Regions from separate parts of the Pseudarthrobacter sp. IC2-21 genome, predicted to be linked through region 3. Evidence: riboswitches for the same ligand, from Rfam matches in the RefSeq annotation. Region 3 holds a riboswitch; each other region holds the start of a gene.
The links. Region 3 has a riboswitch for S-adenosylmethionine ahead of metX (homoserine O-acetyltransferase MetX). Riboswitches for the same ligand answer to the same signal wherever they lie in the genome.
Positions count from the first base shown of each region.

Region 1: another riboswitch for S-adenosylmethionine. It lies ahead of SBP01_RS18100 (DUF1737 domain-containing protein); the one in region 3 lies ahead of metX (homoserine O-acetyltransferase MetX).
Region 2: another riboswitch for S-adenosylmethionine. It lies ahead of SBP01_RS02525 (cobalamin-independent methionine synthase II family protein); the one in region 3 lies ahead of metX (homoserine O-acetyltransferase MetX).
Region 4: another riboswitch for S-adenosylmethionine. It lies ahead of SBP01_RS02595 (methionine ABC transporter ATP-binding protein); the one in region 3 lies ahead of metX (homoserine O-acetyltransferase MetX).

Region 1 is NZ_CP139145.1:3,906,617-3,909,818, reverse strand. It holds gene SBP01_RS18110 (O-succinylhomoserine sulfhydrylase) at 1-611, opposite strand, end outside; gene SBP01_RS18105 (rhodanese-like domain-containing protein) at 612-1,022, opposite strand; gene SBP01_RS18100 (DUF1737 domain-containing protein) at 1,019-1,294, opposite strand; SAM riboswitch class IV at 1,307-1,421, opposite strand; gene SBP01_RS18095 (hypothetical protein) at 1,528-2,022, shown strand; gene opgC (OpgC domain-containing protein) at 2,141-3,202, shown strand, end outside.
Region 2 is NZ_CP139145.1:533,257-536,458, forward strand. It holds gene SBP01_RS02525 (cobalamin-independent methionine synthase II family protein) at 126-1,334, opposite strand; SAM riboswitch class I at 1,345-1,446, opposite strand; gene SBP01_RS02530 (adenylosuccinate synthase) at 1,705-2,994, shown strand.
Region 3 is NZ_CP139145.1:1,410,827-1,414,028, forward strand. It holds gene SBP01_RS06425 (bifunctional o-acetylhomoserine/o-acetylserine sulfhydrylase) at 1-1,149, shown strand, start outside; SAM riboswitch class IV at 1,230-1,344, shown strand; gene metX (homoserine O-acetyltransferase MetX) at 1,358-2,473, shown strand; gene SBP01_RS06435 (hypothetical protein) at 2,537-3,094, opposite strand; gene SBP01_RS06440 (SGNH/GDSL hydrolase family protein) at 3,140-3,202, opposite strand, start outside.
Region 4 is NZ_CP139145.1:547,381-550,582, forward strand. It holds gene SBP01_RS02590 (isopenicillin N synthase family dioxygenase) at 1-863, opposite strand, end outside; SAM riboswitch class I at 985-1,076, shown strand; gene SBP01_RS02595 (methionine ABC transporter ATP-binding protein) at 1,213-2,013, shown strand; gene SBP01_RS02600 (methionine ABC transporter permease) at 2,006-2,671, shown strand; gene SBP01_RS02605 (LLM class flavin-dependent oxidoreductase) at 2,717-3,202, shown strand, end outside.

The DNA.
Region 1 (3,202 bases), 1.8 Mb from region 3:
TCAGCGCCCAGCTGCCCGCAGCGCTGCAGCAACGGGGTGGCGAAGACGTTGTCCACCACCACGGTGGCACCCGCCGCGTGCGCCAGCTCGCTGACCGCGGCGATGTCCACGATTTCCTGCATGGGGTTGGACGGCGATTCGAAGAACACCGCCGTCGTCGGCTCGGCAAGCGCCGCCCGCCACTGCTCCAGGTCCGGGCCGTCCACGAACACCGTCTCCACGCCCCAGCGGGGCAGAATCTCATTCAGGATCACAAAGCATGAACCGAACAGCGAGCGGGCGGCAACAACCCGGTCACCGGCAGCCAGCAGGGCACCCAGGGCGGTGAACACCGCTGACATGCCCGACGCCGTCGCGAAGCATGCCTCGGTGCCCTCCAAAAGCCGGAGGCGTTCCTGGAACGTGGCCACCGTGGGGTTGCCGTAGCGGGAGTAGACAAACCGTTCATCCTCGCCGGTGAACGCGCGCTCGGCGGCGGCGGCGGACTCGTAGACGAAACCCGAGTTCAGGAAGATCGGCTCGGTGGTTTCCTGGAACTGCGTGCGGTCCAAACCGCCGCGGACCGCCTGGGTGTCGGGGCTCCAGCCGGCAGCTTCGTCGTTGAAAGTCATTTATTTGCTTCCGAGGTTGGTGGGCAGGCCGCGGTTTTTCCAGCCGTTGACCGTGCGCCCGCCGTAGCGGTCCGGCTCGCCTTCGAAGCCCTCGAGGACGTTGTAGGAGGTGAATCCGGCCTGCGTGGCGGCAAGGGCGGCGGCGATGGAGCGCTGGCCGGAGCGGCAGAGGAAAACCAGTTCGGTGCTGGTGTCCTCCGGCGCCTGCTGCTTCAGCTGGTCAACAAAATCCGGATTGGGAATCCCGCCCGGGAAGGTCCACGGGATGAAGAGGGGATCGTTTTCGGTCGCCTTTGTGTCCGGGATGCCGATGTGCGCCCATTCGCCCTCAGTGCGGACATCCACCAGGATGGCGCCCTGTTCCAGTTTGGTCCAGGCCTCCTGCGGCGTGAGGTCTCCGGCGTAGCTCATGCGTGGCCCTCGCCGTCGAACTCAAGATCGTCGCCCGCCTCGAGATCCTCCACGGCGGTGGCGACGGCGGCATCCGCACTGGCGATGGCCGCCGGAAGGATGAGGGCCTGGGCAACGATCACGGCGGTGCCGTTGAACGTCGCGGCCGGGCTGCCGTGCAGGACGTACCCCTCGGCGAGGGCGGCGGAAATCCGCTCACAGAAGGTGCGGTCGTCCGTGCCGGTGATGAGCCGGTAGGACAGTTTTTCCTCGGGAACAGGTGCGTCGGACACGACGATCTCCTTCTTTCACGCTTGCAGCTCGAATGGGTCGATATGCCGAGTATTCACCTGAGGCACCCCGCCGCGATAGGAGGGTTGCCGACCGGCCAGTCAGGGCTTGGCACCGGTTCTCATTACTCCCCAAAAACGTAACACCCGGCCCGGCCCGCCGCACGGCCGCCGGCGTCATGTTCCGTAACCAACACGTGCTTCCATCCGCCGCTACCGGGCACAACAATCGGACCATGGGCAAAGACCGGGGGAATCGCCTGACCGTCGCGTGGCCGCGCCTCATCACCGTGGTGCTGTGTGCCGCGATTCTCACGGCCGCCCTCAACAGCTGCCGGAACGTTGTGGCACCGCCGCCGTGCATGCCGCCCGCGTTCACGGTGATTCCGGCGGAAGTGAAACCTGGGGACAGGGTGACGGTCAGCGCCCCGGACGCCGGCTGTGATGCGCGCTACGGCCAGGCTGCCCGGGTCCGGGTGGAACTGCTGAACGCGGCCGGCACGCCCGTGCTGGATGAGCTCGCCCCCATGACCGACGACGGCGGCTTCACTTTGGTGTTCACCGTCCCGGCAGACATGTCCCCGGGGGAAGCCGGCGTCACCGCGTATCCGTACAACCTGGATTGGTGCGATGACACCGGAGTCAACAACCGGGCGGCCGCGGGGCCGCCGACCCTTGTCCGGGTCTCCTGCGCCCAGCGCCTGGTGCCGCTGGTGATCCTGGCCGGCTGATTCGGGCGGCGTTGACCGGGCGGCGTTGATAGGGCACTGCCTGCGAACACCGATAGAGTTCTCGCGGTGGCAGCGGCCGCCAATTACATGACCGTCCGGGGGGAAGGTTCACACCAGCATGCCTACAGCCACCACACTTTGGCGCGTGCCGCCGTCGGACATCCGGAGGCGCCGCCCGCTGTTGGCGGCGCTCCTCGCGGCACTCTTCCTCCTGGTAAGCCTGGCACCCGCGGGCGCAGCGAACGCGGCCGAGCCGGAGCCGGCGAAGGGCAAGCCCCTGCTGGGGGCCGTCCTGGAGTGGGGCGAGGACTCAGCGCAAAGGTTTGCCGAGCGGCTTGGTGCTGCACCGGCCCTGCTGGGGCACGAGATCTCCCTGCCTGTGGGGCCCGGCGAGGAACAGGACATCCGCGAGTCCCTCGGCCAGGCCGCTGGCCAGGGTTCCCACGCGATTCTCACGGTGCGGCCCACCGCAGCACTGGACCAGGTGGACGCGGCCGCCGCCAAAAACTTCGCCGCCAAGGTGGGGGACCTGACGGCTGGCTTCAAAGGCGCCGTCCTGATCCGGTTCGCCCCGGACATGAACTCCAGCTGGGTGGAGTGGGGCCAGCAGCCGGCCGCCTACAAGACGGCTTTCCGGAACGTTGCCGCGGCGTTCAAAACGGCGGACGACGCCGGCACGGTCATGGTGTGGCAGCCGTACCTTGGGCGGGACTACCCCTTTGAACGGCGCCGGAACGCTCCCGCCCCCGGGTCCGAGGGTTTTGCCCTGCTGGACACCAACGGCGACGGAAACTGGAACGGCGCGGATTCCGCGTACGCGCCGTACTACCCCGGCGATGACGTGGTGGAGTGGGTGGGGCTCACCGCCTATCACGACGACACCGGCGGCAACTCGGCCGTGAACACCGTCCCCGCTGCCGGCGAGCTGTCCGCGATGCTGACGCAATCCGGCAATGAGAATTTCTACGCCGCCTACGCCGCCGGGCGGAACAAACCCATGCTCCTCCAGACAGCGGCCTTCTACAGCCCGGCCGCGGGCGGCGCCGCGGAATCCGACATCAAGACATCCTGGTGGGACCAAACCCTGGCCGCCGCCACCTCCGCTGAGTTCGCACGCATGGCGGCAGTCGTCTGGGATGAGCGGACCAGCACGCGGGACACCGGAGTGATCAGCATCGAC
Region 2 (3,202 bases), 880 kb from region 3:
ATGTGGTGTGGACCGATTCCTAGTCGATCTACACCAGTCTATCAAGCCCGGCGAAACGAAACGCCGGGCGCCCTCCACTAACTTGCAAGTGGACGGCGCCCGGCGGGTGGTAAGCGGTCAGGAACCTACCAGAGCCGTTTGGTGGCGCGGCGGGCGCCCTCCCCAAGGGCTTCCAGCTTGGCCACGGCAATCTGCGGATGGACCCGGCCGCCCAGCCCGCAGTCGGTGGACGCGATGACGCTTTCCCGGCCGACCAGTTCGGCGAAACGGACAATCCGGTCGGCCACGAGGTCAGGGTGCTCCACGACGTTGGTGGCGTGGGACACCACGCCGGGAATGATGGCCTTGCCTTCCGGGAGCTTGGTGTCCTCCCAGATGCGCCATTCGTGTTCATGGCGGACATTGGCTGCTTCGAAAGAGTACGCTCCTGCGTTCACCTGCAGCACCGAGCCGATGATGTCCGCAAAAGGAATGTCGGTAGTGTGCGGTCCGTGCCACGAACCCCAGCAGACGTGCAGCCGGATCTGTTCTTCGGGCAGGCCGCGGAGGGCCCAGTTGGTGGCCTCGACGCGCAGTTGGATGAATTTGAGGTAATCCTCCAGCGACGGTTCAGGGTTGATCTGGTCCCAGCTCTCGGCCAACGACGGGTCATCCAGCTGGACCGTCAGGCCCGCATCGATGATCGCCTTGTACTCTTCCCGCATCGCGTCCGCGCACGCGTAGACCAGTTCCTCGTCGGTCTTGTAGTACTCGTTGGACACCCGGGCGCAGGAGCCCGGAGAGAGCGACGCCACAAAACCGTCAGAAAGGCCTGCGGCAGCAAGCCCTGCCTTCAGGTTGGCGACGTCCGAGGCCACCAGGTCCTGGCCGGTGTACGTCAACGGAGCAACTATCTTGGGCTGTGCGACGCTCTTGCGGTGGGACAGGATGCCTGAGGAGGGGTCGTTATAGGCATCGTTGAACTTCTTCCGGTCCCGCCGGTCCGGGAAGGACGTGAGCACAATATTGCCGGGCGAGGACCGGTGAACCTCGGCGTCAGCCCAGCGGTCCACGTTGGTCGGCTCCAGGCCCCCCAAGCGGGAGAACGAGTAATTCCACCAGGCGCCGTAGTCCACCGTGCTGGACATGGCATGCCCGTATTCCCCGTCGTTCGGGATATCAATGCCGAGGTCCTTCTGCCGCTGGACCACGTCCACGACCGAGGATTTCAGGAGCTCCAGGAATTCCGGCGTGACCCCGCTGGACTCCTTGGCCTCATTTGCCGCAATCAGCTCAGGGGTGCGGGGCAAAGAACCTGCATGGGTCACGCGGACGTGGTCAGTGTTCAGGGGCATGGAAGCTTCCTTTCCATCGGTCCTGGCAGTAGCACCTCCGCGGACAGCAACGCCGCCCCCGAGGTTGCTGCGGTGTCAACGAGCCAGGTCTCTCGGCCGCTCCGGATGGGTTCTCCCACTTAATTCGATCTGACGGCCCTCGGCAAGTCGTCCCGGCTATATGTCGATTGTGTCTTCCTGCCGGTCCCCCCGGGCCGGACGGGGGGACAAAGTCCGTCATCGGCTAAACTTGGGTGGTAAGGGCCCCGGAACTCTTGCGTTTGCGTCGCCTCCCGGCGGACAGCACCTGAAACTTCGGGGCATTCTCATGTACGGCGCTGAGCCCTGGTAATCCCTCCGGGACCGGCCCGAAAGAATGGGGGAGGATCCCATGCCAGCAATCGTGATCGTAGGAGCCCAGTGGGGCGACGAAGGAAAAGGCAAAGCAACCGACCTTCTAGGCGGGCGTGTTGACTACGTCGTGAAGCCCAACGGCGGCAACAACGCCGGGCACACCGTCGTCGTAGGCGGTGAGAAGTACGAGCTCAAGCTCCTTCCGGCCGGAATCCTGAGCCCCAACGCGGTTCCGATCATCGGCAACGGCTGCGTGGTGAACCTTGAGGCCCTCTTCCAGGAAATCGACGGCCTGGAGGCCCGGGGCGCGGACACCTCCAAGCTCCGGGTTTCCGCCAACGCCCACCTGGTTGCGCCCTATCACCAGGTGCTGGACAAGGTGACCGAGCGTTTCCTCGGCAGCCGCGCCATCGGCACCACCGGCCGCGGCATCGGCCCTGCCTACATGGACAAGGTGGCCCGCCTGGGCATCCGGGTCCAGGACGTCTTTGACGAGTCGATCCTCCGCCAGAAGGTGGAGGGCTCACTGCGCCAGAAGAATGAACTGCTGGTCAAGGTGTACAACCGCCGCGACATCGAGGTGGAAGAGATTGTCAGCTACTTCCTCTCCTTTGCCGAGCGCCTGCGTCCCCTGGTCATCGACAGCACCCTGGTCCTCAACAACGCCCTGGACGAGGGCAAAGTGGTTCTGATGGAAGGCGGCCAGGCAACCTTCCTGGACGTGGACCACGGCACCTACCCCTTTGTCACCTCCTCCAACCCGACTGCCGGCGGCGCGTCCGTTGGCTCGGGCATCGGCCCCACCCGCATCTCGCGGTCCATCGGCATCATCAAGGCCTACACCACCCGCGTCGGTGCCGGTCCGTTCCCCACGGAGCTCTTCGACGAGATGGGGATGTACCTGCAGAAGACCGGCGGCGAGTTCGGCGTGAACACCGGACGGCCGCGCCGCTGCGGCTGGTACGACGCCGTGCTGGCCCGCCACGCATCCCGCGTCAACGGCTTCACGGACTACTTCGTCACCAAGCTGGACGTCCTCACCGGCATTGAGCAAATCCCGGTCTGCGTGGCGTATGACGTTGACGGCATCCGCCACGACGAAATGCCCATGACCCAGACCGAGTTCCACCATGCTGTGCCGATCTTCGAGTACTTCGACGGCTGGACCGAGGACATCACCGGCGCCCGGACCCTGGAGGACCTCCCGGAGAACGCCCGCAACTACGTGCTGGCCCTGGAAAAGCTCTCCGGCACCCGCTTCTCCGCAATCGGCGTTGGCCCGGACCGTGACCAGACCATCGTGGTCCACGACCTCATCAACGACTGACACGTGGGCCCACGCTACCGAGGGGCCCCAATCGAGCTTGCGGGATTGGGGAGGTAGCGGGGAGGACGTTCGACGGCGGCGGGTCACCCTGAGGGGTGGTCCGCCGCCGTCGTTGTGTGTGGATGGATGCAATTTACACAGGGTTAACGGTGCCGGTCTTGTGAGGGTGCAGCCGCGGCCAGCAGACTTTTTAACACGGAATGACCCA
Region 3 (3,202 bases):
GCCAGCTTGGAAGGAGGGCTCGGGGCCCTGCTGCTGAGCTCCGGACAGGCGGCGGAAACCTTTGCCATCCTGAACATCGCCGAAGCCGGGGACCACGTGGTGGCCAGCCCGAGCCTTTACGGCGGCACCTATAACCTGCTGGCGCACACCCTGAAGAAGTTCGGCATCTCCGTCACGTTTGTGGCGGACCCGGACAACCTGGAGCAGTGGCGCGATGCCGTGCAGCCGAACACCAAGCTGTTCTTCGCGGAGGTGGTCTCCAACCCGCGCCAGGACGTCCTGGACCTTGAAGGGGTCTCGAAGGCTGCACATGAGGCGGGTGTGCCGCTGATCGTGGACAACACCCTCTCCACGCCATACCTGATCCGCCCGCTGGAGTGGGGCGCTGATATTGTGGTTCACTCCGCCACCAAGTACCTGGGCGGCCACGGCTCAGCCATCGCCGGGGTGATTGTGGACTCAGGCAATTTTGACTTCGGCAAGGACCCGGAGCGGTTCCCCGGATTCAACACCCCGGATCCCACCTACAACGGTCTGGTTTACGCCCGCGATCTTGGTGCGGACGGAGCGCTCGGCGCCAACCTGTCCTACATCCTGAAGGCCCGGGTCCAGCTGCTTCGCGACCTGGGCTCCGCGGTGTCCCCGTTCAACGCCTTCCTTATTGCGCAGGGGCTGGAAACCCTGAGCCTGAGGGTGGAACGGCATGTGGCGAACGCCGTGGAGGTGGCCCGCTGGCTCGAGGCGCGGGACGACGTCGAATCGGTGGCTTACGCGGGCCTCCCGTCCAGCCCCTGGTACCAGCGGGGACTCAAATACGGTCCCAAGGGCACCGGCGCCGTGGTCGGGTTCAGCCTGGCAGGCGGGGCTGAGGCAGGCAAACGCTTCGTGGATGCGCTGGAACTCCACTCCCACGTGGCGAACATCGGAGACGTCCGCTCGCTGGTGATCCACCCGGCTTCCACCACGCACAGCCAGCTCTCGGCCGAGCAGCAGGCTATCGCCGGTGTCACGCCGGGGCTGGTCCGTCTGTCTGTGGGCATCGAGCACATCGATGACATCATCGCCGACCTCGAAGCCGGGTTCCGGGCAGCCAAGGCGGCGGACAAATCCACCGGACCCGTTTCGGATGCGGCAGCCGGCCAGCAGTAACCGGCGCGCGAGTCAATCCGTGAAGTCATAACCGGTCACACGCTTAGCCTTAGCCGGGGCTGTTTCGTACACTCGAACCAGGTCATGAGTGCCAGCGACAGCCCCGGCTTGCTGGCCGGCAACCCTCTTCCGTGGTGGGGTGCCCCGGGTGAAGACCTGGCCAGCCGGTCAATTGACGGCGGGCAAGCGCGTAGAAGAGGTCCATTCCATGACGATCACCATCTCCCGAACGGCCGCTCCCGGAAACGGCGTGGTCCGCTATGCAAACATCGGTGGCCTGGAGCTCGAAGCCGGCGGTTACCTGCCGGACGTCACCCTGGCCTATGAAACGTGGGGCACGCTGAACGCGGACCGCTCCAACGCGGTCCTGATCGAGCACGCCCTGACCGGAAGCACCCACGTGACCCGCGGCGACAGTGACGAGCCCGGCTGGTGGGAGCAGCTGGCCGGACCGGGCGCGCCGGTGGACACGGACCGGTTCTTTGTGGTGTCCATCAACATGGTGGGCGGGTGCTACGGCTCCACCGGCCCGTCGTCCGCCGCTCCGGACGGAAAACCCTGGGGGTCCCGGTTTCCGCTGGTGACCCTGCGGGATTCCACGGCCGCCGAGGCCCGGCTGGCCGATCAGCTGGGCATCCATAGCTGGTTTGCGGTGCTGGGCGGCTCCATGGGCGGGGCCCGCGCCCTGGAATGGGCGGTCACTTTTCCGGAACGGGTGCAGCGCTGCGCCGTCATCTCGGTGGGGGCCGCGAGCACGGCCGAACAGATTGCCTTCGCCCAGGCCCAAACCCTCGCCATCCGCCAGGACGTCAACTTCAACGACGGCGACTATTACGGCGGCCCGCTCCCTGAGGACGGCCTCGCCCTGGCAAGGCGCATTGCGCACATCACGTACCGTTCCGCAGCGGAATTTGACGGCCGGTTCGGGCGCTCCGCGCAGGTCCCCGAATCACCGTTCAAGGCCGCGGCGCTGGGGGAGCGCGGCCGCTACCAGGTGGAAAGCTACCTGGACCACCAGGGCCGGAAGCTGGTGAGCAGGTTCGATGCGAACAGTTACATCGCGATCACCGATGCCCTGATGAGCCACGATATCACCCGCGGGCGGGGTTCCCTGGACGAGGCCCTGGGACGGGCGACCGCCAGGTTCTTTGTGGCTGCCGTGGACAGCGACCGTCTCTACTTCCCGTCCCAGTCCCACGAGCTGGCGGCAGCGCTGCCCGGGGACGTTGCCGTGCACGTCATCGAAGCCCCCATCGGCCACGACGGCTTCCTGACCGAGATAGGCCAGCTCGGCAGCCAGCTGCGGAGCACGTTCCTGGTCTAGCCACGTTCCTGGTCTGGCACGTTCCTGGTCTGGCCGGGACCTAAGCGGTCCGGGCCTTCAGGATTAGCCGTTCATGATGTCGGAGCGGCGCTTCATGTAGTCCTCCATGGCCAGCTCGCCGTTACTGTACTGCTGGTCCAGTTCCGCGAGCTTACGCGCGCGGTAACCCTGCGGGGCCGACGGCGGCGGGGGAGTCGCCGGGGCAGCCGGCGCCTTCGGTGCCTCTCCGTACTGCTGCGGCTGACCATAATCCTGGGGCCGGCCGAACTGCTGGGGCTGGCCATAATCCTGTGGCTGACCATACGGCGGGAACTGCTGACCATACGGCGGGAACTGCTGGTTGGCGGGCGGGACCGGCTGCATCGGCGGCAGCGGCTCGCCGGGCGGGAGGGGCTGCGAACTCATGATCTCGCGGTAGCCGCCACTCATGTAGTCCTGCTGTGTGTAGCCGTCGCGGGGCTCCCGGCTTTGCGGACCGGGAAACTGGCCCGGATATTGCCCCGGGTAGCCGCCGGAGAAGCCCTGCCCTTGGTTTCGTTTGTTGACGGACTTCCGGTACATCCGCATCGCCATCGGCACCACGAACGACAGGATGATGATCCAGAAAAACAAGCTGTTCACGGGGTAGCGCCTCTCATATGTGTCCCTCCAGCTTAAGCCCCCGGTTCAGCGGCGCGCCCCGGTGGCGGTGCCCAGCGGGCCTTCACCGGAACCCAGCGGAACCCCCGG
Region 4 (3,202 bases), 860 kb from region 3:
ATCACGGCGTCCAGCCGCGGGGACCAGAAGAACGGGACGGAGTAGCGGTCCACCCCCGGCGGCGGCGCCTGCACCCGGTGGATGGTGGCGGCCAGGTACCCTTCGGTGGCCACCTCGAGCATCTCACCCAGGTTCACCACCAGCGCGCCCGGAATAGGCTCAACGGGCGCCCATTCGGTGGTTCCCGGCGGGAGTACTTCGAGCCCGCCCACGTCGTCCTGGAGCAGGAGGGTGACAAAACCGTAGTCGGCGTGGGAGCCCACACCCTGATCGCCGGCCGCTTCCACCACACCGCCAACGTAGTGCACCAGCTTGCCCATCCAGGCGGGTTCGTCACCGAAGGGCTCATCGAAGTGGTCCTCGGGCAAGCCGAGGGCCACGGCGATGCCGCGCAGGAGCTCCATGCCCACCTCGGACATCAGCTCGGCCCAGGCCATGGCTGCCGGCTTAAGCTCCGGCATTGCCTCATCCGGCCACAGATTGTGGCCCTGCAGCAGCCAGTAGGGCTGGTCTGCAGGGTAGTCGTGGACGGGTTCCCGCTCGGGGGAGTAGTCGATCTGCTCGCGGGCGTCCGCCCTGCCCTGGGTGACTTCGGTGCCCATCCTGGTGTAGCCCCGGAAATGTGGGGAGAGCCTGTTATCCAGCTTCATCCGTTCCTCGAGGGGCAGGTCGAAGAAGCGCTTGATGAGGGCCAGGAGCTCCTCGGCCTGGCCGGGCGCGGCTCCGTATCCGGTGATTTGGAAGAACCCCACGTTGTGGGCAGCATCCCGCAACTGGTCAATGAACTCGGGACTGAACGAACCGTACGGCTGGCGGGCGGCGCTCATGTCCAGAACGGGGATGGTTGCCTGATCGGGTGACATCTTCGCAGACTAGCACCGGCCGGCTCCCCGTGGGCACCCCACATTGAGTTGGGTGTCGTCGCCTTACGCCTTGTGACATTTAGTTTTTCATCCGGTGCCGCGTGTGCCAGATTCGTTGCTGTAACCATCTCGAGCGGCTGAGAGACCTGGCTCTGTGACGCCGCAGCAACCCCCTTCATTTGAAGACGGTGCTACTGCCAGGACCGATGGAGAACCTCAGTGTTCCCGGCCCTTGGGCTGCGCAAGCGACCCCGGGTTCCGGGCTGCGAAGGTTTCCTCGGGTTATCCCGGAGGAATTCATGAACGTACAGACCGGCAGCCGCGCGGCAGCCCCATCAGGTGATGACCTGTGATTGAGATCCAGAACGTCAGCACCTCCTTTGACTCTCCCAACGGACGTTTCACCGCCGTTGATGATGTCAGCCTCCACATCCAGCGGGGCACCATCCAGGGCATCATCGGGTTCTCCGGGGCGGGAAAGTCCACGCTGCTCAGGAACATCAACCTCCTGGAGCGCCCCACGTCAGGCCGCGTCCTGGTGGACGGCGTTGACCTCCTGACCTTGTCCGATGCCGAGCTGCGCACCAAGCGGCACCACATCGGGATGATCTTCCAGCACTTCAACCTGCTCAACAACCTCACTGCGCAGGAGAACGTTGAGCTTTCCCTGAAGTTCGCCGGCATCGGAAAGTCCGAGCGCCGCCGTCGGGCTGCCGAAACCCTGGAGATCGTGGACCTTAGCGACAAGGCCGGAACGTACCCGGCCAAACTGTCCGGCGGCCAGAAGCAGCGCGTGGCCATTGCCCGCGCCCTTGCCACCGAACCCAAGGTGCTGCTCTGCGATGAGCCGACGTCGGCAGTTGACCCTCGTACAACGGCCTCTGTCCTGCAGTACCTCGCTGATGTAAATGCCGAATTCGGCATCACGATTGTGGTGGTCACCCACGAAATGAACGTCATCAAGGCCATCGCGGACAACGTTGCCGTGATGGAAGAGGGCCGGGTTGTGGAGCAGTTCGACCTTAGCGAGCTGCAGCGCCCGGGTTTCCACCCGGCCACCCAGAGCGGCCGGTACCTGATCTCTGACGAGATCCAGCTCGACCGTTCCGCCCACGCGACCGCCGCCTCGGAAGGCCTGCTCAATGTTTGACCGCATCCTTGAAGTCCTGCCCGAAATCGGTGTGGCCATGGGCCAGACCCTCACCATGCTCCTGGTGGCCATTCCGCTGGCGGTGCTCCTCGGCACACCCCTGGGCGTGCTGCTTTACACCATCGGGCCCAACGGGCTGAAGCACCGCCCCAGGCTGCACCGCATCCTGGACGGGCTGGTCAACCTGATCCGGTCCTTTCCGTTCCTGATCCTGCTGATTGCCATCATCCCCGTCACCAGGTTCATCGTGGGCACCACCATCGGCACGGCCGCCGTCATTGTCCCGCTGACCATCAACGCCATTCCCTACTTCGCCCGTTTTGTGGAACAAAACCTCAGCCAGCTGGGCAGCGGCGTGGTGGAGGCGGCCCGGTCGATGGGCGCCAGCCGGTCCCAGATCGTCCGGGATGTCCTCATTGTGGAGGCCAAGCCCGGGCTGGTCAGCTCCATCACCATCATGACCGTCAGCTTCATCTCCTACTCGGCAATGGCCGGCCTGGTGGGCGGCGGCGGGATCGGCGATTTCGCTATCCGCTACGGGTACTACCGCTACGAAACACCGCTGATGATCACCGCCATTGTGCTGATGATCCTGCTGGTCACCATCGTCCAGCTGGGCGGCTCCTACATTGCACGGCGCCTGGACAAGCGGCTCTGATCCTGCCCGGCGTCCGCACACCCACTTCTTCCGGAAGGCACCCCCATGACTTCAACACCCAGTACCCGCTTCGACGGACCCCGCCCACGCCTGCTGATCAGCGCGTTCGTGATGAACACGACCAGCCACATCATGGGCGGCCAGTGGCGGCGCCCGGAGGCGCAGCAGCACCGGTTCAACGAGCTGCCGCTGTGGCTCGACCTGGCCCGCCAGCTCGAAGACGCCAAGTTTGATGCGATCTTCTTCGCCGACGTCGTGGGCCTGTACGGCGATTACGACGGCGGGTGGGCGTCGCTGCTGAAAAAGGGCATCCAGGTGCCCTCCAACGATCCCCTGATCCTGCTGTCCGCACTCGCCACCGGGACGCAGGAGATTGGACTGGCTGCCACCTCGTCCGTCATCCAGAGCCATCCGTTCCAGTTCGCCCGGCAGATGTCCACGCTGGACCACATCAGCAACGGACGCGTGGCCTGGAACATTGTCACCAGTGTGCTGGAGAACGCCCACCGGAACTTCAACGCCACCGAACTG